3 regions of the Rhizobium sp. Root491 genome follow, and region 2 is predicted to be linked to each of the others. Evidence: predicted binding sites of a transcription regulator. Region 2 holds the regulator's gene; each other region holds the start of a gene.
The links. Region 2 encodes PhoB, which activates phosphate uptake and scavenging genes when phosphate is short. Its sites were predicted from a motif close to TGTCATNNANCTGTCAT; they were not measured.
Positions count from the first base shown of each region.

Region 1 (9,563 bases), 660 kb from region 2:
CGAAATCTTCGCGAGCTACGCAGCCCCCGTCAGAAGACATGGCGGCGTCATTGACGACTACATCGGCGACGCGGCCATCATCACCTGGCCCTATCACATGGCAATAAGGCGGGCAGCCTGCGTGCGCTGTGTTTTCGATATCCAGGCGACCATCGAGGACAAGCGCGACATGTGGCTCGCCCGTTTCGGCGAAGTGCCGCGCCTTCGCTTTGCGATTCATGGCGGGCCCGTCATAACAGCCGAAATCGGCGTCGATCACCACAAGATCACCTATTTTGGCGACACGGTGAACACCACTTCGCGGCTCGAATCACTGAGCAAGATGCTCGGCCATCCCGTGCTGATTTCTGCCGATCTCGCCCATCAGCTGGTGCTACCCAAAGGTGTGCGCAGCGAATATCTCGGCGAACATGCTGTCAAGGGACGCGGCCAGACGCTCGGCGTGTGTACGCTCAGCCAATATCAGGCCCCAGCCGCCTGAAAAAACCCCTGAAAACAAACGGGTAGCTTCGGTTTCCGAGGCCGCCCGTCATCAAAATTCATCAAAGCTTCAAACTGCAATCACCTGCCTGTCATGTGGCGCCCCTATCGCCTCAGTCCTGTCTTCAACAGGCATTGAGGGGTCTCCACCATGAAGCATATTCTTTTCGCACCTTTCGCCATTCTTGCGCTCGCAACCGCATCCCATGCAGAGCAGGAGTTTCCGGCAAAGCTGGTCTCACACGCCATTCTGCCGGCCAACACCATCATCGCAGCACCTGCCGATGCGCCGGAATACCTCAAGACATCCGCCAAGTTCACGACGGCCGACCGCAAGCGCGCCGAGGGTCTCGGCACCGTGCCCGGCAAGGATGGCGTTCGCCCGACCGGCCTCTCCATGCCGTTCAACGGCCAGGCCATGCAGGGCTTTTCCGGCATCAAGGCCATGGAGGACGGCAGCTTCTGGAGCCTTTCCGATAATGGTTTCGGCTCGAAGCTCAACTCCAGCGACGCCATGCTGATGCTCCACCACATCAAATTCGACTGGGATGCCGGCAAGGTCAACGCGCTGGAGACGGTGTTCCTTTCCGACCCGGACAAGAAAGCTCCCTTCCCCATCGTCATGGAAGGTTCGACCAAACGTTACCTGACGGGCGCCGACTTCGACGTCGAATCCATTCAGCCCCTTGCCGACGGCTTCTGGGTGGGCGAAGAGTTCGGTCCCTACATCCTGAAATTCACCCGCGACGGCAAGCTGACCGACGTCATCACCACCAAGGCCGGCGATATCGAGGTGAAGTCCCCGGATCATCCGACCCTGGCACTGCCCGGCAACCCCACGCAGAAAATGCCCGCTTTCAACCTGAAACGATCAGGTGGTTATGAAGGCATGGCGCTCTCCAAGGATGGCTCGAAGCTTTACGGCCTTCTCGAAGGCCCGCTCTACACCGCCGAAGGTCAGGTCGAAAAGACCGAAGACGGCTCAACCGCCCTTCGCATCATCGAACTCGATACCGCCAAGAAGGAATGGACAGGCCGTACCTGGCTCTACCCGCTGGCGCAAGGTGGCGAAGCCATCGGCGATTTCAACATGCTGGACGAGAGCACGGCGCTGGTCATCGAGCGTGACAATGGCGCCGGCACCGCTGACAAGGCCTGCGCCGACCCGAAGAAGCCGGACGTAAACTGCTTTGCCGTACCTTCCAAGGTCAAGCGCATCTACAAGATCGAATTCAACGACGCCAATGCTGGCAAGGCGGCGCGCAAGATCGGCTATATCGATCTGCTGAAGATCTCCGATCCTGATAACAGGAAGCGTCAGGGCGGCGGCAACGGTTTCTACGACATGCCGTTCGTGACCATCGAGAATGTCGACCGTGTCGACGCCACCCATATCATCGTCGGCAACGACAACAACCTGCCCTTCTCGGCCGGTCGTGCGCTGGACAAGGCTGACGACAACGAGTTCGTCCTGCTGGAAGTCAAGGACCTTCTCGACGCGAAGTGAGGAAAGGAGTGCCGGAATTCGTTCCGGCACCGTCAGCGCATCGGCGCAAGCTCAACTGAACGGAGCGTTCCTGCGGCCTGAAAAAGGAAGCGCGGCGCTCCGTTACTGTACCGACCCAACCTGACCCGGAACCCGGTTCCGAAACAGGAAAGACCCGTCATGCAGGACAATGCCGAACGACTGTATTACGCCCTGAGGAAAAGCTGGTCGCTCGAAACCAGCAGCCTGTGGTCGAGAGAAAACCCAGCCAGGGGGCAAGGCGGCGTTACAGCTCTGGTGGTGCAGGATATTTTCGGTGGCGACCTCGCCAAAACCGTCGTTAGCGGCGCCGACCATTTCTACAATATCGTCAACGGCACCCGCTGGGATTTCACCTTCACCCAGTTCGATATTCCGGTCGGTTACGAGGACAGGCCCGCCACCCGCACGGAAGCGATGGCAAGGGCCACGCCCCTGCAATATGCCTATCTCAGCGCCTGTATCCGGAAGGCGCTGGGGCACGGTTGAATAATAACGGCTTGTAGCGAGGCGACCGGTTTGTCTCGGCGACAAACCGATTTCGGTCTGTCGTGTTTTTCGTTTGCGGTTTCAAATGCACAACTTCAGCTTCTCCTCTCAAAGCAGACACAATCCATGGCATAGTACCGCAGGTAAACGAGGTGTGCCGAGAGGAGAGTTGTGCGATGAGTGAGAGCTGCCCGGTCCTGACGCCCGCCGAACGGCAGGTTCAGGATATATTGCAACGGACAGAATCGGCGATGGTGTCCACTATTTTCGCAGCGCTTGAGCGTGCAAGCAAACAGGCTGCTGACGAACTCCAGTCAATCGGGTCTGAAATACAGCCACCGCCTCATGACTATTTTGCCGCTGTCGCACACCAGCAGCTTTTCCTGCTGCTATGCGGAGCCGACCTGGAAACATTCGAGGGCGGAGATCCCGAAGTCGCGCGTCACATCATTCAGAATGCCCAAAACATATCCGACCATTACTGGAAGTAAAAAAGCTGCGACCGCGGATGGTTCCGGCGGCTGACGGCGCTGTGTGAAGCCAGATTTCGTTCCACGCAAAGCGCGCACACGATCTGCATTTCAAAGGGATATCTGGCTTAATCGGCTTGCCTTCGCAATTTCATGTCATATGCCCTTCATAGTCCCCGGTTACGCAGGCCGAAATCCGGAGACAGGCATGCACTCAACCGCACAACTCAATCGCCCCAAGCTCGCAGAGACAGTTATCCATTCGACGGCAAGCATAAGGGACTCGAACATAGGTAGCTGTTGCGAAATTTTGGCCGATACCTCTCTGCACAACGTCGAACTCGGGAATTACTCCTACCTCGGACCCCGTTGTATTGTCGGTGATGCGACAATCGGGAAATTCTGCGCTATTGCCGCGGACGTCAGGATTGGCGCACCGAACCATCCAATGGACCGACCGTCCATGCACCGTTTCAGCTACTGCCCGGAATATTACGCTACAGAGGCGGTGCGCGACCACGCTTTTTTCGATCGCCGCAAGGAGGATCGCGCTGTCATCGGTCACGATGTCTGGATCGGTCATGGGGTCATCGTGTTGCCGGGCGTGAAGGTTGGAGACGGCGCCGTGCTCGCAGCAGGCGCGGTCGTCACCAAGGACGTGCCGCCCTACACCATCGTCGGCGGTGTTCCCGCGAAGATCATTCGCGAGCGGTTTTCGCAAACCGTGGCGGGGAAGCTTGCCAAAATCGCCTGGTGGGACTGGCCCTTCGAGACGATCATGGCGCGGCTAGCCGACTTTCAATCAAGCGATATCGACGCCTTTTGTCAGCGCTGGTCCTAGTATAGCTCCACAACTGTCTGCGGTGCCAAATGGCCGGCGTCTGCCCGTTACTCGAACACAAACGCCAACCGCTTGCCCGTCAGTTTCGCCAGTTGCTGCAGGCGTCCGTCCAGACGCTCGCCGGCAAAATCGCAATAGGCGTGTGGTACGACGAATTCCAGATCCAGATCCGGATTGGTGGATTTGCGGAATTTCAGGTGATCGACGACACCGGGCATGGAGGCTGAGAAGAGGTAAACGACGCGCAGCAGGCCGCCGAGCAACTTGCCTAGTTCCAGCAGGCGGTCACCCGCCATGGCGGCGAGCGGCTGTGTGGTGCCGTTGTCGTTCAACCCTTCGAAGCGGTAATAATTGGCAAGCGCAATATAGGCGCGGCCCGGATGGGTGATCGCCACAAAGGAGGAGTGGGCGATGATGTTGAGCGCTTGGAGGCCGCGATAGTCCGGATGTGCACGCCAGCTGATATCGGCCAGAAGGCAGGCCGCCTGCCGGTAACGGCTTTCCTCTTCCGTCTCCTCGATGCCGAAGACCGGAAAGGTGCGGCCGCTCCAGTCGGCCAGTTCGCGCGCATGTTCGGGCGAACGGGCACGCAGAATGGCAAGCTCGTCGGCCGTGACCAACAGCGGGTCGGTATCCCGCTCCGCTTCCGTCAGCAGCGAATAAAGATAACCTTCGCGCACGCCCTGCGCCGAGAAGGCGATCGTTGCCGGCTTCATCGCCTTTAGAACTTCACGCATGGCGATGGCGCCGAACGGCAGAAGCGAACGGCGGTTCTTGGAGACCGCCTGCCAGGCCGGGTCCTTGCTGTCCCTGGAGACGATGACTTCTTCCAGAAAGTTCAGCATTTCCGCCAGCGGCAATTCATATCCCTGCATCATGTGCAGCGGATAACCCGTGATCTCCATGTGCAGCTTGGCGATGTTTCGCCACGTGCCGCCCACGGCATAAAAGGTACGCCCCTCGCCGGCCGCCAGCAGCTTTGCGAAGGATTTGACGTGCTTGCGGGCAATGGTCGTCGCCTTCTCCAGCGAGCCATCCGATTGTTCCGACAACCGAAGGCCGCCGAGCGGCAGGGTGATGCCCTCGCCGCAGTTCTTGCCCTTGATGTCGATGAGTTCGAGCGAACCGCCGCCCAGGTCGCCTGCAATGCCATCCGGGTCGTGGAAACCGCTGATCACGCCATAGGCGGAATAAAGCGCTTCTTTTTCGCCGGACAGGACCTCGATCTCGCAACCAAGTATGGCTTCGGCTTCACGGATGAAATCCGGGCCGTTTTCCGCTTCACGCGCTGCCGCTGTCGCCAGCACGTAGAGTTGCTGCGCCTGCGCCTGTTCGGAAAGCGCATGGAAGCGACGAAGTGCCATCAACGCCCGGCTTACGCCTTCATCATGCATCCGGCCAGTGAGGGCCAGTCCCTTGCCGAGACCGCAAAGGACCTTTTCATTGAACAGCACGGCGGGCGCGCGGGAAAGACCTTCATATACGACGAGACGAACGGAGTTCGAACCAATATCTATGACGGAAACGGGGGCAAGGCCGGTCAGCCGCCCCTGTGCTTCTGATCGAGTCATTCAGCCTGTTTCTTGCGGGAAGAAATCAACCCGGCAATCAATTTGGGCGCACTTGATTTCAGGGCTTCACCACGTCCGGAAAGGCTGGGATTGGTCATGAAATAGTGCTGCGCGTTGAACGGTTCTTCGCCTTTACGCACCTCGATGCGCCTCGACGTTCCGTCCGCAAGTATCTCGTAGCTCTGCTGGTTGTCAATGAGATTGCCCAGCATAATCTGTGAAAGAACCTGCTCGTGCACGGTGGGGTTGGTGAGCGGCACCAACGTTTCAACGCGGCGATCAAGGTTGCGCGGCATCATGTCGGCGGAGCCGATATAGACCAGCGCCTTGTCGGACGGCAGGCCGAAACCATTGCCGAAGCAGAAGATTCGGCTGTGCTCGAGGAAGCGGCCGACAATCGACTTGACGCGGATATTGTCCGACAGACCCGCAACCTGTGGGCGCAGGCAGCAAATGCCGCGCACGACGAGATCGATCTCCACGCCAGCCGCACTGGCGCGGTAAAGCGTATCGATAATCTCGGGATCGACCAGCGAGTTCATCTTCATCCAGATCGCCGCCGGCGCACCGCGCTTGGCGTGCTCGATCTCTTCGTTGATGTGCTTCACGATGCGCGCACGCAGCGTATAGGGCGAAATGGCGAGCTTCATGCCCTCTTCCGGTTCGCCGTAACCCGTGATGAAGTTGAAGATATTCGCCATGTCGTGGGCGATCTTCGGGTTGCAGGTGAAGAAGGACAGGTCGGTATAGATCTTGGCCGTGATCGGGTGGTAGTTGCCGGTGCCGAGGTGGCAATAGGTTCTGAGCTTGCCGTCCTCGCGGCGCACCACCATCGACATCTTGGCATGCGTCTTGAGTTCGATGAAGCCGAACACCACCTGCACGCCGGCCCGCTCCAGATCACGCGCCCAGCGGATGTTCGCCTCTTCGTCGAAACGCGCCTTCAATTCGACCAGCGCGGTAACGGATTTGCCGGCTTCCGCCGCGTCGATCAGCGCTCGAACGATCGGGCTGTCGTTGGAGGTGCGGTAAAGCGTCTGCTTGATGGCGAGCACTTCGGGGTCGCGCGCGGCCTGCAACAGGAACTGCACAACCACGTCGAAGCTTTCATAGGGGTGGTGAACCACCATGTCTTTTTCGCGGATGGCGGCAAGGCAATCGCCGGCATGTTCACGCACGCGCTCGGGGAAACGGGCGTTGTAAGGCTCAAACTTCAGGTCGTCGCGCGGTGCGCGCACGATTTCCGAGATAGTGTTGAGCGCGAGCAAGCCGGGCAGAACGGCAACGCGATTATCAGGCACGCCAAGCTCGTGCACCACGAACTGGCGGAGCGACTGCGGCATTTCGCTGTCGGTCTCAATGCGGATAACCGAACCGCGGCGGCGGCGCTTCAGCGCGCTTTCGAAGAAGCGGACCAGATCTTCCGCCTCTTCCTCCACCTCGATATCGCTGTCACGGATGATGCGGAACGTGCCGAATCCCCTGACGGTATAGCCCGGATAAAGACGGTGAATGAACAGGCCGACTACATCTTCAAGCGTTATGTAGCGGATGGCGTTTTTCTCATCCGGTAAACGAACGAAGCGGTCGAGCGCCGTCGGGAGACGCAACAGCGCTGTCATCGGCTCGCGGCCGTTGACGCTGTCGAGTTGCAGGCCCATCGAGAAACCGAGGTTCGGAATGAAAGGGAACGGGTGCGCAGGGTCGATGGACAGCGGCGTCAGCACCGGGAAAATACGTTCCTCGAACTCAGTGCCCAGCCAGGTACGATCCGCTTCGGAAAGTGCGGCAGGCCGCACGATGAAAATTTCTTCCTTGGCGAGATATTGCTGCAGAACGGCAAGCGAAGCCTGCTGCTCCATCTGCAGGTTGTCGATTTCCTTCAGAATGTCTTCCAGCTGCTCGGCTGGTGTCTTGCCGTCAGGTGTCTTGACCGTAATCTTCTGGCGCACCTGGCCTTCGAGGCCGGCGACGCGGACCATGAAGAATTCATCGAGGTTGGCGGCGGAGATGGACAGAAAACGCAGCCGCTCCAACAGCGGATGATCCGTGTTCAGCGTTTCTTCCAGTACACGGCGATTGAACTGGAGCCAGGAGAATTCGCGGTTGATGAAGCGCGCGGGGCTGTCCCAGAGGTTCTCGCCCTCGGTCATCGGCTGAACCTTGTTGAAGTCGTCCTGCACAATAGCGTCCATGTCCTGTACCATCCCCTGACTTTCCGTCCCGTGATCCTGCTGCATCCCGCGATCGTCCCTCTTGCCCGTATAACAGTTTGACGACGGAACTGTGACAGTCAATCGACCTCCAGCCCGCTACCCCTTGTCCCTTCGCCCATCGCGTTAAGGACTTCCGCCGCCAAGGGACGGGTTATCCTTGTTCCACGCGAAAGCGCCAGCCTGTCGATACGGTCCACAATCGTCTGCGCCGTATCGAGTGAACGCTCCATTCTGTTGACGATGTAGCCTATGAGTTTGTCATCCATATAAAGCTGCCGGTCGGCGAAGAGTTTCACCAGAACCTGTGCCAGAAGACCCTCGTCGGGCTCGCCTGTCTCCACCACAGTCACGGCTTTCAGGCGTGAGCGCAGGTCCGGCAAGGTCACCGGCCATGCGGCCGGCCATTGCCGGCTGGTCATCAAAAGCGTGGTGCCGTGCTGGCGCACGCTGTTGATGACATGGAAAAGTTCGGTGTCGTCAAAACCGCGGCGATCGGCATCCTCGAACAGAACCGCTCCGGTTTCGGCAAGACGCGCAGCGCCAACACCGGCTTGCGGGTGGATATCCTGCGCGCTGCTGATATTTTTCCAGATATTGGCGAGATGCGATTTTCCCGAACCCGGAGGCCCGGCCAGCACCACCACGGGCGAAGGCCAGTTCGGCCATTCATCCACAAGGCTGACGGCAGCCTTGAGCGAGTCGGACACGAGAAGATCGTCCCTTCCGGAAGCGGACTGGTGTGAGAATGCGAGCGGCAGCTGCTCGGCCTTCGACCGGGCGTTGTCGTTTTTGATTTGGTCAGTCATCGTTAGCCCTGAGAGTCAACCTTGCCGGAGGACGTTTCCTGTTCTTCCCAGGGAAGGTTGGCGGCGTGCCCATGGTAAAGATCGCTTTCAAGATATCGCGACAATGCAAAGCGGACAAGCACGCCAACGGCTGCCGCCGCCGGCACGGCGACCAGAAGGCCGACGAAACCGAAAAGCGCACCGAAGGCGAACAATGCGAACATCAGCCATACCGGATGCAGGCCGACGCTGCTGCCGACGAGCTTCGGCTGCAGGATGTTGCCTTCGATGAACTGGCCGGAAAAGAACACGGCAAGTGTCAGAAATACATAGATATAATCAGGCCAGAACTGCACAATGGCAACGCCGACGGCAAGGATGAGGCCGACCATCGAACCAATATATGGAATGAAGCTGATAAGGCCGGAGAAAAGGCCGATCAGCAGGCCGAAATTCAGGCCCACCAAGGACAGGCCGACAGCATAATAAACACCAAGGATGAGGCAGAGCGACCCCTGCCCGCGCACGAAGCCGGCAATCGTCCTATCCATGTCGCGGGCGATCTGGCGGACCGTATGCACGTAGTCGCGCGGTATCCAGCTATCGACCTTGTCGATCATCCGGTCCCAGTCGAGCAGCAGGTAGAAGGCGACGACGGGTGTGACGACCAGCAGCGACATGACATCGACCAGCGATTTACCGGAATTCCAGATCTGCGTCAGCAGGGTGCCTATGAAGCCCGCGCCTTCGGTCAGCAGCTTGGAAAAATTCTCCTTCACTGCATTGATCTGGTTGCTCACCCAGTCAGGCAGCAGATTGGCGTCCGCACCGGCGATCAACTGCTGCAGGGACGAGACATATTGCGGGATGCGCGTGATGAATTCGGATGCCTGGGCGGCAATCAGCGGAATGATGATAATGAGCGACAGCGCGAAAATCAGCACGAAGGTGACGAGGATAACGACGGTGGCCATCAACCGGCTCAGGCCTCGGCGCTCCAGCCAGTCGGCAACCGGATCGAGAAAATAGGCAAGTGCCATGCCCGCCACGAAAGGCAGGAGGATGGAGCTGAAGACCATCAGGAAAAAGATAAAGACGGCAAGCACGCCAATCCAGAAAAAAACCTGCCGGCGCAGGCTCGTACCGCTCACATGGGGTTGCATCCGTTCATCCTCTTGTCGCCGTG
Region 1 is NZ_LMFF01000001.1:338,209-347,771, forward strand. Features, by position in the region: gene ASD46_RS01705 (adenylate/guanylate cyclase domain-containing protein) at 1-481, shown strand, start outside; gene ASD46_RS01710 (esterase-like activity of phytase family protein) at 632-1,987, shown strand; gene ASD46_RS01715 (hypothetical protein) at 2,147-2,494, shown strand; gene ASD46_RS01720 (hypothetical protein) at 2,671-2,985, shown strand; gene ASD46_RS01725 (DapH/DapD/GlmU-related protein) at 3,173-3,805, shown strand; gene ppx (exopolyphosphatase) at 3,853-5,376, opposite strand; gene ASD46_RS01735 (RNA degradosome polyphosphate kinase) at 5,373-7,571, opposite strand; gene hdaA (DnaA regulatory inactivator HdaA) at 7,670-8,398, opposite strand; gene ASD46_RS01745 (AI-2E family transporter) at 8,401-9,540, opposite strand.
Region 1: a site for PhoB is predicted at 3,119-3,135, ahead of ASD46_RS01725 (DapH/DapD/GlmU-related protein). Genes of this name have one in related genera too.

Region 2 (9,563 bases):
AAGGCGAGGTGTTCAACGTCACCATCCCCGCCTTTTCACTGGATTCACCCGGCCTGTTGCGGGTGCTGAACTGACAAAAAAGCCGCGCCATTCACAAGCGCGGCTCTCCTCGTCAGACGTTTTCAAACTCGCTGACATCGTAGCGATAGGTCGTGGAGCAGAACTCGCACGTCACGGCAATCGCACCGTCTTCCTCACTCGCCTTGATCTCTTCGGCGGTGAAACCGGACAGCACACCCTTGATCTTGTCACGTGAACAGCTGCAACGGTCGAAAATGACCTGCGGATCGTAGATGCGCACGCCGCTCTCGTGGAAAAGCCTGTAAAGCAGACGCTCCACTGGCACCTGCGGATCGGTCAGCTCGTCGGTATCCACCGTATTCAGCAGCGACACTGCCTCTGTCCAGGCATCGTCCTCGGCCACTTCATAATCGCCCTCGTCGCCGTCACCGCCATGGAGATCGCGCATGCGCAAACGCTCGGGCGCCTGCGGCAGGAACTGGGCAATCACGCCGCCTGCACGCCAGCTATGGCGCGGCTTGCCTTCGCCGTCACGGTCGAAGAACTGGGCAACGCCGAGGCGCACGCGGGTGGGAAGCTGTTCCGACTGACGGAAATAAACCCCGGCGATTTCTTCCAGCGAAGAACCGTCCAGCGGCACGATGCCCTGATAAGGCTGCATGCCGACGCCCTGATCGATGGTGAAGGCCAGAATGCCGGTTCCGAGCAGTTGTTCGGGCGAGGTTTGCCCCGCAGCAACAGCTTCCGCCAGCCGCTCCTCATCGAAACGGGCATAAGCGCGCATGCTCTCGGGCGCGGTGAAATCCGCCACCAGAAGGTCAACCGGGCCGTCGCCCTTCGTCTGCACGGTCAGCTTGCCGGAAAATTTCAGGGATGTGCCGATCAGCGCCGTCAGAACCGTTGCTTCCGCCAGCAGGCGGGCGACAATCTCGGGATATTCGTGACGTTCGAGGATGGCATTCAACAGCGGCCCGACCTGTACGGCGCGACCGCGCACGTCCAGACCTTCGACCTGAAAGGGCACAACCTTGTCGTCGCCAGCTAAATCGAGATTGTCCAGTTCAACCGTTACATCTGCCATGTCATAACTCCTTGGCGCAGCCGTTGCGCCGCTACCGTCCAAAAGTCCGGCTTTTAAAATGTACTTTTTCAGCTTGTCGCACAGAGATCCGGGAAGCGAAACCGCCTCCGGGGAAAATCGTGCAAATCGTGAGGTGGCCCGCCAGCGAAAAGCCGACGAGCGTCTTCGAAGCCCCACAGATGGGAATGTGCATCGCCGAGTTCAAGCACCCGGCCGATAGCGGTCAGATGACGCCCATGCACCATGCGATAATGGACTTCTGCGCATGGAGCCGGTTTTCCGCCTCGTCGAAGACCACCGATTGCGGCCCGTCGATCACTGCATCCGTTACTTCCTCGCCGCGATGCGCCGGCAGGCAGTGCATGAACAGCGCTTCCTTGTTGGCCTTCGCCATCAGCGCTTCATTGACCTGATAAGGCTGGAAGATATTGTGGCCGCGCGCCTTGTGTTCCTGGTTCATGGACACCCAGGTATCGGTGACGACGCAATCAGCGCCCGCCACTGCCTTGTCGGCATCGTGGTACAGCGAGATTTCGCCGCCATTGTTGCGTGCCCAGTTCAGGAACTTGTCGTGCGGTTCCGAACCCATCGGTACTGCCATCGCCATGCGGTAACCGAAACGGGCGGAGCCTTCCACGAACGAATGCAGCACATTATTGCCGTCACCCGTCCAGGCAATGGTCTTGCCCTTGACCGGGCCGCGATGTTCCTCGAACGTCAATATATCCGCCATGATCTGGCAGGGATGCGTGTCGTCCGTCAGGCCATTGATAACAGGCACGGTGGCGTGTTCGGCAAGCTCGAGCAGACGCGAGTGATCCGTGGTGCGGATCATGATGGCATCGACATAGCGCGACAGCACCTTGGCCGTATCGCCAATCGTTTCCGCGCGGCCCAGCTGCATTTCCGTGCCCGACAGGAAAAGGGTCTCACCGCCGAGTTGGCGCATGCCGACATCGAAGGAGACGCGGGTGCGTGTGGACGGTTTTTCGAAAATCATTGCCAGCATCTTGCCAGCAAGCGGCTTTTCCGCCGTGCCGGTTTTGGTGGCAATCTTGCGCGTGCGCGCATCATCAAGAATTGTCCGCAGATCCTCCGACCCGACGGCCGAGAGGTCCAGAAAATGTTTTGGTGAACCCATTCTAATCTGTCCCATGCTTGCGAGCCCCTGAAGAGAGGCCCGCTCTTGATTTTTTCAGGCGCTTTTTGCCTGTTTCGCAACCGTCAGGGAGGCGGCAGCCGCGTCGATACGTGCAAGACCCTCACGGGCCTCTTCCGCCGTGGTGACGAGCGGCGGCAGAAGACGGATGACATTGTCGCCCGCAGGCACGCCAAGCAGATGCTCTGCGCGCATGGCCTGCAGCAATTCGCCCGAAGGAATCTTCGCCTTGATGCCCAGAAGCAGGCCTTCGCCGCGAATTTCCTCGATCACGTCAGGATAACGGTCCTTGAGCGAGGCGAGACCCTGCCGGAAGACCAGCGCGACGTCACGGACCTTCTCGAGAAAACCTTCGGAGAGAACGACGTCAAGCACGGCATTGCCGACTGCCATGGCCAGCGGGTTGCCGCCATAGGTGGTGCCATGTACGCCCGCCGTCATGCCGGAAGCGGCATCTGCCGTGGCAAGGCATGCGCCGAGCGGGAAACCGCCACCGATACCCTTGGCGACCGCCATGATATCGGGCGCAACACCGGTATGTTCATAAGCAAACAGCTTGCCTGTGCGGCCGACACCCGTCTGGACCTCATCGAAAATCAGCAGCAGGCCGTGCTCGTCGCACAATCCGCGCAGGATTTGCAGGAATTCCTTGCTGGGCGAGCGAATGCCGCCCTCGCCCTGGATGGGCTCGATCAGAAGTGCAGCAGTCTCAGCCGTGATGACGGCCTTGAGGGCATCGACATCACCGAACGGAACCTGATCGAAACCTTCGACCTTGGGACCGAAACCTTCGAGGTATTTCTGCTGGCCACCCGCGGCGATCGTCGCCAGTGTACGGCCATGGAAAGCGCCTTCGAAGGACACGATGCGGAACTTCTCCGGATGGCCCTTGGTATAGTGATAACGGCGGGCGGTCTTGATGGCGCATTCCAGGGCTTCCGCGCCTGAATTTGTGAAGAATACCTTGTCCGCGAAAGTCGCTTCCGTCAGGCGCCTGGCGAGTTTTTCCTGTCCCGGTACTTCATAAAGGTTCGAGACGTGCCAGACCTTCTCGGCCTGCGTCTTGATCGCATCAACGAGGTGAGGATGGGCGTGGCCCAGCGAGTTGACAGCAACACCGGCCGCAAAATCCAGATATCGCTCGCCGCTTTCCGTGAACAGCCATACACCCTCACCGCGCTCGAAGCGCAGGGGGGCTCTTGAAAACGTATCAAACAATGGCGCGCCGGCTTCGGCCATGGCTGTATCACTCCTTGCGCAGATGCGCTGTCAAACTGTTGTCAATAGGCTTGCGGGGTTATCCCTCGCCTGAAAATCAAAATGCCGCCTTGCGGCGGCAGGGGCACTATTGTCACTTCGTTTGCCGATGTCAACAAAAGTCAGCGTTTCCCGGGCTTCTCAAGCACTAGTATGCGGCGGCGGGCCAGCCCCAAGGTGTTGCCTTTCAGACTCAATACGCCAGCAAGTTGGGGAAAACCGGAAAATCGATTCCAGATGATTCCCGCGACTCTTGCCACGGAGTCGGGCTGGCACTAGGTTAATCGCTAATTACTAGACTGCATTGCGGCGGAACTAGTCACCGAAAATCAGGCGGAAACCACGCTTGCGGCATGCGCGCGAGACGGAGAGGGATTCTGCCGAAAATACACGCGACAAGCGGAGAAGCGGCATGAACTGGACAGACGAACGAGTCGAAAAGCTCAAGAAATTGTGGTCCGAGGGCCTTAGCGCCAGCCAGATTGCAGCGCAGCTGGGCGGCGTCAGCCGTAATGCCGTGATCGGCAAGGTCCATCGTCTCAATCTGCCGGGACGCGTCAAGGCTGGCGGTCCAGTGACTTCGGCACGCTCCGCGCCGAAGCGCACCGCTGCCCCTGCCCCGCGTGCGACGACTTTCGCAGGTCGCGTCAACGCGGCACCGGCGCGCATCCTCACCCGTTCGAACGCGGCAACGGCGCTGCACGAGGAGATCGATATCGAGACCGCGCAGGTTCTCGATTACGTTCCTTCCAAGAACGTTGTCACGCCCATTTCCCGTCGCCTGACGCTGACGGAACTGACCGAGCGCACCTGCAAATGGCCGGTTGGCGATCCGCTGAAGGACGACTTCCATTTCTGCGGTTGTGAAGCGCTGGAATCTTCGCCCTATTGCAAGTTCCATGCGAAACTCGCCTACCAGCCGGTGAGCGAGCGCCGCAAGGCTTGAGTGTTGCGGCACGCATTCAGCACTCAAAAATTACGGGCCTTCGGGCCCGTTTTTTTATGACAAAAATAAAGCCGCTTTCTGGGCGGCTTGATGGCAGGCCACACCCTTTCCCCTTACTATTGGGCGTGACCCTTCAATCCGGATTTCAACGCGCAGCCGATCTCCTCCGGTCAAAACGGACAATGGCATCGAGTTTGGCGGATATTCATATTGAAAAAGCCCGAAACCGTTTCAGATTTCGGGCTTCCTGATTTTTTGGTGCACTACTTCGCCAGCGAAACCATCTGGTTCCGCTTCGCTCAGGCTTCCATCGAATATCCCGCACCACGCACCGTGCGGATGACATCCTGCATGTGCGAGAAATTCAGGGCCTTGCGCAGACGTCCGACATGCACATCGACAGTGCGCTCGTCGACATAGATATCGTGACCCCAGACGCCATCCAGCAATTGCGAGCGGGAAAACACCCGACCCGGCGACGTCATCAGGAATTCCAGCAAGCGGAATTCCGTGGGGCCGAGGCGCACTTCGCGGCTTTTGCGGTGAACGCGATGGGTCTCGCGATCCAGTTCGATATCGCCGCATTTGAGCACCGACGACAGAACCTCCGGACGGGCCCGGCGCAACATGGCCTTGACCCGGGCCATGAGTTCCGGCGTCGAGAACGGCTTGACGACATAATCGTCAGCGCCGGTAGCGAGACCGCGAACCCGTTCGCTCTCTTCGCCACGCGCCGTCAGCATGATGATGGGCAGGCGTTCTGTTTCCGGCCGCATTCTCAAGCGCCGGCACAGTTCGATACCGGAGACACCGGGCAACATCCAGTCCAGGATAAGAAGATCCGGAATGCGCTCCTGCAGCCTGATTTCCGCCTCATCGCCACGGGGTATCGTGTCGACGTCGTATCCCTCAGCCTCGAGATTGTAACGAAGCAGGACGCTCAACGCTTCCTCGTCTTCCACAACTGCAATCTTGGGCACCATATGCTGAACTCCGCAAGCTTCTGCTTGTCTGTTACTCGGTCACCGAACCAAGCGTGTTGGAACTGTCGTCCTTCGGACGCTCGCCCTCCGGCTGGCTGCCGGTGGTCATGTAATAGATCGTCTCTGCGATATTCGTCGCATGATCGCCGATACGCTCGATGTTCTTGGCGCAGAACAGAAGATGCGTGCAGGTGGTGATGTTGCGCGGGTCTTCCATCATGTAGGTCAGAAGCTCCCGGAAGAGCGACGTGTACATGGCATCGATTTCCTCGTCGCGTTCACGGATCGCATTGGCCTTTTCGGCGGAACGCGTGGAATAGACGTCGAGGACTTCCTTGAGCTGCACCAGCGCCAGGTCGGACAGATGCTCGATGCCGCGGGCGAGCTTGCGCGGAACACCGGTGCCGGCGACAGCAATAACGCGCTTGGCCGTGTTCTTGCCAAGATCGCCGACGCGTTCGAGATCGGCGGCGATACGCAGGGTGCCGATGATCTCGCGAAGGTCTGCCGCCATCGGCTGACGCTTGGCGATGGTTACAATCGCCTTGTCGCCGATTTCGCGCTCAGCATGGTCGAGAATGGTATCGTCCGAAATGACCTTCTGCGCGAGCGCAGCATCGGAATTGACGAGTGCGCGCACGGCGTCACCGCACATCTGCTCGGCAAGACCGCCCATTTCGGCGATGCGGCGCGTCAGAAACTTCAGTTCGTCGTCATAGGCAGACAGGATATGCGAATGGGTCGTTGTCTGTGTCATGGTCTATTCCTCCGGCTTGGCCTGCATGCGCGTGCCCAACAGCGGGGCACGGCAGAGGCACCAGTCTTGTACGGTTACGATAAAGCACCGGCCGGGGATCAGCCGAAGCGGCCCATGATGTAGTCCTGCGTGCGCTGGTCGTCCGGATTGGTGAACATCTTGTCGGTTTCGTTTTCTTCGACAAGATGACCAAGATGGAACATGGCCGTACGCTGGGAAACGCGCGCCGCCTGCTGCATGGAGTGCGTGACGATGACGATGGTGTAGTTGGTGCGCAGTTCGTGGATCAGTTCCTCGACCTTCGCAGTCGCGATCGGATCCAGCGCCGAGCACGGCTCGTCCATCAGGATCACTTCCGGGCTGACGGCAACCGCGCGTGCGATGCACAGACGCTGCTGCTGGCCACCGGAGAGACCCGTGCCGGATTCCAGCAAACGATCCTTCACCTCGTTCCAGAGACCCGCTTTCTGCAGGCTATGCTCGACGATCTGATCCATATCCGCCTTGTTGCGGGCGAGACCGTGGATACGAGGGCCGTAGGCGATGTTCTCATAAATCGTCTTCGGAAACGGGTTCGGCTTCTGGAACACCATGCCGACGCGGGCACGCAGTTCCACGACGTCGATCTGCTGATCGTAGATATCGTCGGTATCGAGCGTGATCTTGCCGGTGACCCGGCAACCGTCGATCGTGTCGTTCATGCGGTTCAAGGTGCGCAGGAAAGTGGATTTACCGCAACCGGACGGGCCGATAAGTGCAGTCACCGTGTTTTCGCGGACATTGAGGTTCACGTCGTAAAGCGCGCGCTTTTCGCCGTAATAAACCGAAACATCCTTGCCGATCATCTTGTATGAGACTTCATTCATTTTCTTGTCCAGCGCCTTTTCAACTGCTGCTTCCGACAACATGTTCATTGCTCTAGCTCCCTCTACCAGCGCCGCTCAAAGCGGCGACGCAACAGGATTGCGCCAACATTCATGAGAATGAGGAACAGAAGCAGGATGATGATAGCGCCAGATGTCCGTTCGACAAAGGCACGCTCAGCTTCGTTCGCCCACATGTAAATCTGCACCGGCAGGGCCGTGGACGGATCCATAGGCGTTGTCGGATAGTTCGCGACGAATGCCACCATGCCGATCAGAAGCAGCGGCGCCGTTTCGCCCAGTGCGTGGGCGAGACCGATGATGGTGCCGGTCAGAATGCCAGGCATTGCCAGCGGCAGGACGTGATGGAAAATCGTCTGCATCTTGGAAGCGCCAAGACCGAGTGCGGCGGCGCGGATCGACGGCGGCACGGCCTTCAATGCAGCGCGGGTGGCGATGATGATCGTCGGCAGGGTCATCAGCGTCAGGACGAGGCCGCCGACCAGCGAGGCCGAGCGTGGAAAGCCCATGAAGTTGATGAAGACGGAGAGACCGAGCAGACCGTAAACAATGGAGGGAACAGCCGCCAGATTGTTGATGTTGACCTCGATAAGGTCCGTCAACCGGTTCTTGGGGGCAAATTCCTCCAGATAGATGGAGGCCGCAACACCGATCGGCAGCGACAGCACCAGCACGATCAGCATCATGTAGAACGAGCCGATCAGCGCAACGCCAACACCCGCGGCTTCCGGACGGCTCGAAGCGCCGTTGACGAAGATGCCGGTATTGAAATGCTTGCCAAGCTGTCCGCTTTCCACGAGCTGGTTCATCCAGCCGAGCTGCTGGTTCGAGATACGGCGGTTTGCTTCATCCCCCGACATGTCGATCTGGCCCTTGAAGGCGCTGTCCACATCACCCGACGCGAGAAGCGTGACGCTGCGCGTGGTGCCGATGACGGACGGATCGGCGACGACGATATCACGCAACTGGGTGCGTACGCTGTCGGAGATCATGACGTTGACGGCGCGAAGACCGGCCTTATCCGTCGGCGCGACGCCGAGAACCTTGGCCACTGCATCACGGGCGAGGACGGGGTAGTTGGCCGTCATCAGCTTTGCCGGATCGGTTGCGCGCTCGTTCTTTGGATCGATGATCAGTTCGGAAAACTCGACCGGAACGGTGATCATCGTCTGCTGGAAGGCGGTGTGACCCTTGGATACGACCGACCAGAGCAGCAGAAAGAGGAAGATGAGGCCGAACGAGATTGCTGCCAATCCATAGGCGCGGAAGCGACGTTCAGCTGCATAGCGACGCTTGATGCCGATATCACGGCGCGTGGCCTTGTTCACGGCGGCAGCACCGGCCGCCGGAGAAACGATGTCGGTCATTCATATTGCTCCCGGTATTTGCGCACGATGTAAAGCGCGTAGATATTCAGGCAAAGCGTGATTGCAAAAAGAGTTATGCCCAGCGCGAAGGCCACCAGCGTTTGCGGCGAGGTAAACTCAAGGTCACCCGTCAGCTGGCTGACAATCTTGACCGTCACTGTTGTCATGGGTTCGAAGGGGTTGAGCTGCAGGCGGGCAGCGACGCCAGCCGCAAGAACCACGATCATGGTCTCGCCGATCGCACGCGACGCCGTCATCAGCACGGCGCCGACGATGCCGGGAAGAGCGGCGGGAAGGATGACCTTCTTGATGGTTTCAGAGCGCGTGGCGCCGAGACCGAGAGAGCCATCGCGCAGCGAACGCGGCACGGCGGTGATGATGTCGTCAGACAGCGACGAAACATAAGGGATCAGCATGATACCCATGACGAAGCCGGCGGTGATGACGCTCTGCGCCTGGATGAAGTTGGCGTAGTTGCCTGTCGCAAGACCGCTGATCTGCGTGGAAATGTCTCGCAGGAAAGGACCAACGGTCGTCAGCGCGAAGAAGCCGTAGACGATTGTCGGGATGCCCGCGAGCACCTCGAGCAGCGGCTTTACTATCGAGCGAAGGCGCGGCGTCGCATATTCCGACATATAGATCGCCGAAAACAGCCCGACCGGAACGGCGACCAGCATGGCGACGAAACCAATATAGAGCGTGCCGGCGAGCAGCGGGATCAGGCCGAACTGGCCGGAAGAGTCGGTCGCACCGGCAGCGGCAAAACGCGGATCCCATACCGTTCCGAAGAAGAACTGGTGCGCCGGAACCATGGTAAAGAACTGGATTGCTTCCGAAAGCATCGAAAGGACGATGCCGATGGTCGTCAGGATGGCGATGGACGACGCGACGACCAGAGCCGCGAGAATGACCCGCTCCACCCTGTTGCGCGCCCGAAAACGCGGCGCGATTGAACGCAGTGCATAAGCGGCACCGGCGAATGCGGCCAGCAGCACGGTGGCGATCATGCCCAGGCGGCTGGTGGAGGTCATCGCATTCAGCGTCTGGGCGGCATCGACCATGAAACGCTGGGGTTCGCCGGCAATTGCCACGCCCTTCGATGCAAGAA
Region 2 is NZ_LMFF01000001.1:1,002,028-1,011,590, forward strand. Features, by position in the region: gene apaG (Co2+/Mg2+ efflux protein ApaG) at 1-74, shown strand, start outside; gene ASD46_RS04980 (Hsp33 family molecular chaperone) at 113-1,102, opposite strand; gene argF (ornithine carbamoyltransferase) at 1,326-2,243, opposite strand; gene ASD46_RS04990 (aspartate aminotransferase family protein) at 2,298-3,500, opposite strand; gene ASD46_RS04995 (GcrA family cell cycle regulator) at 3,931-4,464, shown strand; gene phoB (phosphate regulon transcriptional regulator PhoB) at 4,764-5,447, opposite strand; gene phoU (phosphate signaling complex protein PhoU) at 5,479-6,204, opposite strand; gene pstB (phosphate ABC transporter ATP-binding protein PstB) at 6,303-7,118, opposite strand; gene pstA (phosphate ABC transporter permease PstA) at 7,133-8,455, opposite strand; gene pstC (phosphate ABC transporter permease subunit PstC) at 8,452-9,563, opposite strand, start outside.

Region 3 (9,563 bases), 810 kb from region 2:
GCCGACCCAGCCTGCCTCGGTCTTGTCGAGCGGGTAACGCACGGCGCCCCATTCCTTGGACTTCGGATTGTAGGAGACGAGCTTGACGAAACCCTTCTCGTCCGTGCCCCATTCGCGCTGTACGGCCATCCACAGCGTCGCGTCGTCGCCCTTGCCGATCATGGTCACGCCTTCGAAACCGAAGCGGGTTTCGCCAGCCAGCAGTTCCTTCGGCAGAGCGATCTCAGCCTTGATCTCGCCCTTGGCGCTGACATTGTAGAGTGCGTGGGGCACTAGCTTGGCACTGTCACCTTCCGAGGCCAGCCAGAAGCCGCCCTTACCGTCAAGCGTAATGCCTTCGATGTCGAGTTTCTGGGCTGCGATACCGTCGCGCTTGATGCGCAGGACGCTGGTTATGGTGGCGGGCTTCTTCGTTGCGTCGATGGTGTAGATCGACGGCTGGTTTCCATAGACCGAGTCGGACACGGCATAGAGGATGCCAGGCTTTTCAGCATCGCCCACCAGACCGGAGAGAGCGCCCCAGCCGATTGGTGCGCCATCAACGGTGGCGGAAGCGAGCTGCGGGTAGGCAATCTGGCCTTCTGCGCGTTCATAGATCATGACATGCGAGCGAGCGCCGCCATCTTCGACGAGATCGGCTTCGTTGGCAGTGACGAGAAGATTGCGCGACGGAATGGCGACGGCGCCTTCAGGCGAAATGCCCGAGGGCAGAAGCTGGACCAGTTCCGGTGTGCCGCCCGTATCCTTGTAGACCGCAGCGAGAGACGCGCGCTCGGCAAGAACGAAGAAGTACTTCTGACCATCGAAGGTTGCCGTCTCCAGACCTTCCGGCTCGATGCCCTTGGCCTTGGAGCGCTTTTCCGGATAGTGGCCGATGCTGGCGGCAGCGTGCTCAAGGGTGGCACCGGCTTCATAAAGAAGCTTGCCGGTCTTGTCGAAAATGGTGAAGCCGCGCGCGCCGCCCTGCCAGTCAGCCTCATTGGCGATGACGATTCGGTCATTGTCCAGCCACTTCACGGCATCTGGCTCACGCTTGCGGCCTTCCTGCTTGTCGGTGAATTTGATCTGGCCGTCCGTCTTCGTGTCGACGCCTTCCAGATCAACCGTGCCGGCGGAGAAATGCGTCTTTACCGTACCGGTCTTGCCGTCGATGATGACGATGTGGTTGTTTTCCTGCAGCGTGAGCGCGATCTCGCCATTGGCATTGATCGAGACGAATTCCGGCTCCGGATCTTCCGGGGAGATTTCGGCAAGGCCGGTCACGTCGATCTTCTTCAGCGTCGCGCAGTCGGCAACGCCGTTTTTCAGACCGACCGTCACCAAATAACCGGCCGGCATCTGTGGCAGGGCGCCTTCGTTCACCTCTTCATCGCGTTCGTTTTCGATCGCGATAGCGGCGAAGGTCTTGTCCGGGGAAATTGCGACAGAATCTGGCTGGCCGCCGAGATCGCAGCTCGCTTCAATCTTCTTGGTGGCGATATCGACCGTCACCAGCTTGCCGGACGGCTTGGCGCGGTTTTCGGACGTGTTGACACCGGCCAGAACCTTGGCGCCAGCAACGGCAACCGAGGTCGGTTCGCCTTCCAGCAGCAACGCGCCGCCAGCCTTGGGTGCCTTGGCGTCGGTGATGTCAACGAATCCAATGCCGCCAAGCGGGCTGTCCGAATAGATCAGTGTCTTGCCATCTTCGCTGGCGGTTACGATTTCAGCTGAAGTGACGGCCTTCGCGTCCTTGTCCGCTGGCAGGTTCTTTACGACCGGGAAAGATGCGATGCGGTTGAAAACCGGCTCGGCAGCAGCCGGAAAGGCCGCGGACGTGAGCAGAGCAGCAGTCAAAGCCATCTGAGAAAGTCGGAACGCCATTATAAATCCCCCTTGGATCCAAAAAAACACCCTATGGCTTCTGCGTCAGAGACATGACAGCGGCATGACATTTCCTGTCGGAGGAATCAAAAAGCCCGACCATGAAGGCCGGGCTTTCCTGTTCGTGCGCACATTCCGCGTATCAGAGCGCCGTGTGACCGGATGGAGGCTACACAGGCGCGCTCTCCTACTTTCAAGTACATCTTGCCGGTTCGAAAAAAGGGCTATCCGAAAAAGCAATTCGAAAAGCCGCCCGGTTTACGTGCCGGCATGATGGCGTCAGGGCGTCAAAACATGTTTCCTCGTGAACCTGAAAAGCCGCCCGCCCGCCGCCGGACGTCACGGCCTTTCGGAAACCTTACGAGTTGACGGCGTCCTTCAGGCCCTTGCCTGCGGAAAACTTCGGTACGTTGCGAGCCGGGATATCGACTTCAGCACCCGTGGAAGGGTTACGACCCTTGGAGGCTTCACGACGGCTTACGGAGAAGCTGCCGAAGCCAGCGAGACGGATGTCGCCACCGCTCTTCAGTTCGTTCTGTACGGTTTCGAATACGGCATCAACAGCGGAAGCAGCATCTGCCTTCGTGAGACCAGCCTTTTCGGCAACAGCAGAGACGAGCTCGTTCTTGTTCATGTTTCCACCCCTTTCAATGGTTTGAAACGACTCAAATTAAGCCGGCGCAGAATACGTCTGTATCCGCGCGCAGCAACTCAAAAGCGCTGGAATCGCCTGAAAAACAAGGGGTCTGCGGGGTTTTTCACAAAAAAGGCCGACATTTCTGCCGGCCTTTCCCTTAAACGTGCCAATTTCGCACCAGTTCTGCGAGCATCAAAGAAGCATCGCGCCTTTCGGCATCTAACACATTGAATCTATGCACAGGTGTCGCGAAAACCGATTCTGGCTTTCACAACGATGTGGCAATCAATGTGCGATCGTCTGTCCGCCCTCGTCGACACCGTCGACAGTTGCGATAACAGGCGTTTCGATGCTGCCGTCCCACTCGATTGGCTCGGGCATGCGAAGCAACGCGTGCTTGATGACCTCACCCATGCGAGAAACCGGGATGATCTCCATCTCGTTCTTCACATTATCAGGAATATCCGCCAGGTCCTTGGCGTTTTCTTCCGGGATGAGCACCTTCTTGATGCCGCCGCGAAGCGCCGCAAGCAGCTTTTCCTTCAGGCCGCCGATTGGCAGCACGCGACCACGAAGCGTGATCTCGCCCGTCATCGCCACATCCTTGGAGACCGGGATACCGGTCATGATGGAGACGATGGCGGTTGCCATGGCAACACCGGCAGACGGTCCATCCTTCGGGGTAGCCCCTTCCGGAACGTGAACGTGAATGTCGCTCTTGTCGAAACGCGGCGGTTCGATGCCGAAGTCCACGGCGCGCGAGCGGACATAAGATGCCGCTGCCGAAATGGATTCCTTCATCACTTCCTTGAGGTTGCCGGTGACCGTCATGCGGCCCTTGCCCGGCATCATCACGCCTTCGATGGTGAGCAACTCACCGCCAACTTCCGTCCATGCCAGACCGGTGACGACACCAACCTGATCCTCACGCTCTGCCTCGCCGTGGCGGAACCGCGGAACGCCCAGATAATCCGGGACATTGGCTGCGGTGACTTCCACGGACTTGACCTTGCCCTTGATGATCTCGGTCACGGCCTTTCGTGCAAGCTTCATCAGCTCGCGCTCGAAGCTGCGCACGCCCGCCTCGCGGGTGTACTGCTGGATCACGATCATCAGAGCGTCATCGCTGACCGAGAACTCTTCCGGACGCAGGGCATGTTCCTTGATCGCCTTCGGCAGCAGGTGACGCTTGGCGATTTCGCGCTTTTCGTCCTCCGTGTAACCGGCGATGCGGATCACTTCCATACGGTCCATCAGGGGACCTGGAATGTTCAGCGTGTTGGCCGTGGTCACGAACATCACGTCGGACAGGTCGTATTCCACTTCAAGATAGTGGTCCATGAAGGTGGAGTTCTGTTCCGGATCGAGCACCTCCAGCAGTGCGGAAGACGGATCGCCACGGAAATCCATGCCCATCTTGTCGATCTCGTCGAGCAGGAAGAGCGGATTGGACTTCTTGGCCTTCTTCATCGACTGAACGATCTTGCCCGGCATAGAGCCGATATAGGTACGGCGGTGACCGCGGATTTCCGCCTCGTCACGCACACCACCCAGCGCCATACGCACATATTCGCGGCCGGTCGCCTTGGCGATCGACTTGGCGAGCGAAGTCTTGCCGACGCCGGGAGGACCGACGAGGCACAGGATCGGGCCACGGATCTTCGAAGCGCGAGCCTGCACGGCCAGATATTCAACGATGCGTTCCTTGACCTTGTCCAGACCGAAATGATCCTGATCGAGGACCGCCTCGGCGCTGTTGAGATCAACCTTGACCTTCGACTTCTTGCCCCAGGGCAGGCTGAGCAGCCAGTCCAGATAGTTGCGCACGACAGTCGCTTCCGCAGACATCGGGCTCATCTGGCGAAGCTTCTTCATTTCCGCCTCGGCCTTATCCTTGGCCTCCTTGGAAAGCTTGGTCTTGGCAATGCGCTCTTCCAGTTCGGCCATCTCGTCACGGCCGTCCTCGCCGTCGCCGAGCTCCTTCTGGATCGCCTTCATCTGTTCGTTCAGATAATATTCGCGCTGCGTCTTCTCCATCTGGCGCTTGACGCGCGAGCGGATACGCTTCTCAACCTGAAGCACGGAAATTTCGCCTTCCATGAAGCCGAGCGCTTTTTCAAGCCGCTGCTTCACGCTGACGGTTTCCAGCATTTCCTGCTTTTCGGTGATCTTGATCGACAGGTGCGAAGCAACCGTATCGGCCAGCTTCGAATAATCGTCGATCTGGCCGGCAGCGCCGACAACCTCGGGCGAAATCTTCTTGTTGAGCTTCACATAGCTCTCGAACTCCGAAACGACGGAACGCGACAGCGCCTCGATCTCAACCGGGTCTTCCGCAGGCTCCTGCAGCGGCGTCGCAGACGCTTCGTAGAAATCCTCGCGGTCGGTATAGGCCTCGATCTGGGCGCGGCCCTTGCCTTCCACAAGCACCTTCACGGTGCCGTCGGGCAGCTTCAGAAGCTGGAGAACGTTAGCGACCGTGCCGACCTTGTGGATGGCTTCCGGGGACGGATCGTCATCGCTGGCGTTGATCTGGGTAACAAGCATGATCTGCTTGTCCGAGCCCATGACCTCTTCGAGAGCGCGAATGGATTTTTCCCGCCCGACGAACAGGGGAACGATCATATGCGGGAAAACGACAATGTCGCGCAGGGGAAGTACCGGATAGATACCGCCGGATGCCGCAGACGTGATGTTCGTCATATCATTTCCTTTCATGGTCCCTTTCAGGACACTTTGCCTGACGTCTTGGGGCGTCCGGCATATTCATTTCTCGAGACTGAAAGTGGAGTTTCGGAACGCCGATTTCAAGTCACCGGAAGAGACGACCCCGCGCAACGGCACGGCCGTAAAATTCAAACAAATACAGCGCCGGCTATTACTCCCGACATTTCCGGTTATCCCACAGGATCAGGAACCGGGTCGCCGACGGTAATTCACATTTCCGTCATATCGCGCTGCAAATCAGTTTTAAGACTTTATCAGCAAAGCGCAATCCGCTCCAAACGCAAAATCGGGTTACTCCAAGTTAGCGGCAAGTTTCGCACCTGCCACAACAGAAAAGGCCCGCACGAGTGCGGGCCTTTTGAATTCATCAAAGCGTCGGATCGGTCAATCAAGCCGAAACATTGGCCTTTTCTTCCTGACGATCCGCATAGATGTAGAGCGGGCGAGCGATGCCGCTGACGACATCGTTGGAGATCACCACTTCGCGCACGCCTTCCAGCGTCGGCAGTTCGAACATGGTATCCAGAAGGATCTTTTCCATGATCGATCGCAGACCGCGGGCACCCGTCTTGCGGGTAATCGCCCGGCGGGCAATCTCGCGCAACGCGTCCTCGTGGAAGGTCAGTTCCACATCTTCCATCTCGAAAAGACGCTGATACTGCTTGACCAGCGCGTTCTTCGGCTCGGACAGGATCTGGATCAGCGCATCCTCGTCAAGGTCCTCCAGCGTAGCCAGAACCGGCAGACGGCCGATGAATTCCGGAATGAGACCGAATTTCACCAGATCTTCCGGCTCCAGTTCGCGAAGCACCTCGCCAACGCGGCGATCGTCTTCCGCCTTGACGGTCGCACCGAAGCCAATCGAGGTCTTTTCGCCCCTGGCCGAGATGATCTTGTCCAGGCCAGCAAACGCGCCGCCGCAGATGAACAGGATGTTGGTCGTATCCACCTGCAGGAATTCCTGCTGCGGATGCTTGCGGCCGCCCTGCGGCGGAACGGAAGCGACCGTGCCTTCCATGATCTTCAGAAGCGCCTGCTGAACGCCCTCGCCCGACACGTCACGCGTGATCGACGGGTTGTCCGACTTGCGGGAAATCTTGTCGACTTCGTCGATATAGACGATGCCGCGCTGGGCGCGCTCGACATTGTAATCCGCAGCCTGCAACAGCTTCAGGATGATGTTTTCCACGTCCTCGCCGACATAACCGGCTTCGGTCAGCGTCGTTGCGTCCGCCATTGTGAAGGGAACGTCGATGATGCGGGCGAGCGTCTGGGCAAGATAGGTCTTGCCGCAACCCGTCGGACCGACGAGCATGATGTTCGACTTCGCAAGCTCGACATCGCCATTCTTGGAGGCGTGCGCGAGGCGCTTGTAATGGTTGTGAACGGCCACCGACAGGATCTTTTTCGCCTGCTTCTGGCCGATGACGTATTCGTCGAGGATCTTGATGATGTCCTGCGGGGTGGGAACACCCTCGCGCGACTTCACCATCGACGTCTTGTTCTCCTCGCGGATGATGTCCATGCACAATTCGACGCATTCATCGCAGATGAATACCGTCGGTCCGGCAATGAGTTTCCGGACTTCGTGCTGGCTCTTGCCGCAGAATGAACAATAGAGTGTATTCTTAGAGTCGCCGCCGTTGCTGCCGCTGACTTTGCTCATATCACTTTCCTTCCAGCACGCCGCAGGTCCGCCAAACGGATCGCGGTCAACTTACCGCCCGCCGATACGGCCGCCCTTGGGTGCATCGCCGTATCCGCCTCGTTTCCCGGGGTACTAACCGGTATCAGATACATGAGCTGACAACCGGCTGCAACGAATTCCCCATCAAACCAAAGGCCACGTCATAAAAATTCAACACAGCCTTTATATATACTAATATCGCTTTCTGTTGCGGTTGAAAGCCCCGAAATTACTTTGCGGGGTTAAACAACTGTCAAAAAGCGTCGCGCCTTAATTCGCGGCGGCGCCTTCCATTTCCTGGCGCGAGGTGAGGATCTTGTCGATCACACCCCAGTCCTTGGCCTCGTCGGCATCCATGAAGTGGTCGCGATCAAGGGTTTTTTCAACCTCTTCCAGCGTACGGCCGGTGTGCTTCACGTAGACTTCATTAAGGCGACGCTTCATTTTGATGATGTCGCGGGCGTGACGCTCGATATCCGAAGCCTGCCCCTGGAAGCCGCCGGAGGGCTGATGCACCATGATGCGGGCGTTCGGAGTTGCGAAACGCATTCCCTTTTCGCCAGCGGCCAGAAGCAGCGAGCCCATGGATGCGGCCTGGCCGACGCAAAGCGTCGAAACGGCAGGACGGATAAACTGCATCGTATCGTAGATCGCCATGCCGGCGGTCACGACGCCACCCGGCGAATTGATGTAGAGCGCGATTTCCTTCTTCGGGTTTTCAGCCTCGAGGAAAAGCAGCTGCGCGCAGACGAGCGAGGCCATCTGGTCTTCCACCGGTCCGGTGAGGAAAATGATGCGTTCCTTGAGAAGACGGGAAAATATGTCATAGGAGCGTTCGCCGCGATTGGTCTGCTCTACGACCATCGGCACCAGAGCCATGGCGGTATCAACTGGATTTTTCATGTCCGTCCTTTGTCAAACTCTGCCCTTCGCGGAAAACCGCTCCGGAATCACTTCTAACCTTCGTTCTCCCTACATAGAGTGTCCCTGCCCGGTACTTCAAGACACGAAGCCGCATATCCTTAACGGCTCAACAGCGTTTACGGGCGTTTTCCACCCGCGGGGTAACGGCTATGGACAAGCCGATGCCAACCGGACCATTCTCTGTCGCCCGCATTATTTTTTAACAGGAGCAAACCGCAAACGCAAAAACCGGTGTGTTGCCCAGATATAACTTCTCACTGGCAAGAACTCGTTAGGTATTTGCGGCTGATACTACGCCCGCGAATTTCCGGTTTCCCGTCAGGGGGCGGGAGCCTCTTTTGAGGCGAAATGGCATCTCCACCAATTCGGCGGGCATTGCGCACATCGTGCCGCGAACCGCTTTTACGGCATGATAGCGCAGATAGGATTTTGCAATGCTGGATGCAAAGACGGGCATGCTGCTTTGGGCGTCGGAAACGCTGACCCTTGCCCTGCTGCTGGGAACCCTGTGGCTGCACCGCCCTGCCCGCCGGCACAATATCTATTTCGCCGCCGGTTTTGCCGCAACGAGCGCCGGCACGGTGATGGTGGCGCTGCGCGGCGATATTCCCAACTTCCTGTCGATCGAAGTCGGCAATACGCTTGCCCTTTCGGCCTTCAGTTTCTGGCTCGCCGGTCTCCTGTCCTTCGAACAGCGCAAGACCGCCGGCTGGATCGCCATTCCGCCGCTGTTATGGGTGGCGGGCATGCTGATCGGCCCCGTACGCGAAAACATGGTCCCGCGCATCCTGCTCTATCACATCTGTGCCGCCACCGGTTATTTCATGCTGGCCGGCATTCTTCTGGCCAACAAGGCACGCGCGTCATTCAGCCGCAAGGTGCTGGCGGCCACCTTCATCCTGCAGGCATTTTGCGGGGCGCTCGTGGCGTCCATCGTCATTCCCGTCAACGCCGCCGCCCCCAACGCCATTCCGCTAACGGCAGCGCTCGCCTTTTCAGGCATTCTCGGCTTTACCATCATCGTCATGATGAGCGCCAAGATCATCATGGAAGATACGGAAACCCGCCTGCACCGGCTGGCCATGACCGACCACCTGACCGGCGTCCTCAACCGGCGAGGGCTGCTTGAAGAGTTCGAACACATCAAAAAAAGGTCGCCCGGCTCCAGCCGTTACGTGGCGCTGGCGCTGTTTGACATCGACCATTTCAAGAAGATCAACGACAAATACGGCCATCAGTCGGGAGACGCGGTGCTTGTGCATTTTTGCAATATGGCGCAGCGGGTCATCGGTGAGCGCGGCCTGTTCGTCAGGATGGGCGGCGAAGAATTCGCGCTCGTCGCCGAAGTGGAAAGCCCCTCCAGTACCGTGACGCTTGCGGAAGCCATCCGCAGCAACCTGCGCCTTTCAAAGATCAGCGCACGCGGCGAAAACATCGAGGTCACGACCAGCGTCGGCATATCCGAAGCCATGATCAAGGATGCGGATCTGAGCGTAATGATGACGGAGGCCGACCGCGCGCTTTACGCGGCCAAGAAGGCCGGCCGCAACCGCACCGTGATCCACGTCAATTCAGCCAATGTTGTCGTCCCCTCTCCGGACCGGAACGAAAACCCGATGGACAACAATGCCAACCGGCAGGTTGCGGCGCTGAACCGGATAGCGGCCATCGCCAACCGGTGACAAAGTAACCACGCAGTGACATGCGGATAAACACACGGAACGG
Region 3 is NZ_LMFF01000001.1:190,140-199,702, forward strand. Features, by position in the region: gene ASD46_RS00910 (esterase-like activity of phytase family protein) at 1-1,863, opposite strand, end outside; gene hupB (DNA-binding protein HupB) at 2,222-2,497, opposite strand; gene lon (endopeptidase La) at 2,786-5,203, opposite strand; gene clpX (ATP-dependent Clp protease ATP-binding subunit ClpX) at 5,616-6,893, opposite strand; gene clpP (ATP-dependent Clp endopeptidase proteolytic subunit ClpP) at 7,185-7,817, opposite strand; gene ASD46_RS00935 (sensor domain-containing diguanylate cyclase) at 8,273-9,520, shown strand.
Region 3: a site for PhoB is predicted at 1,917-1,933, ahead of ASD46_RS00910 (esterase-like activity of phytase family protein). Genes of this name have one in related genera too.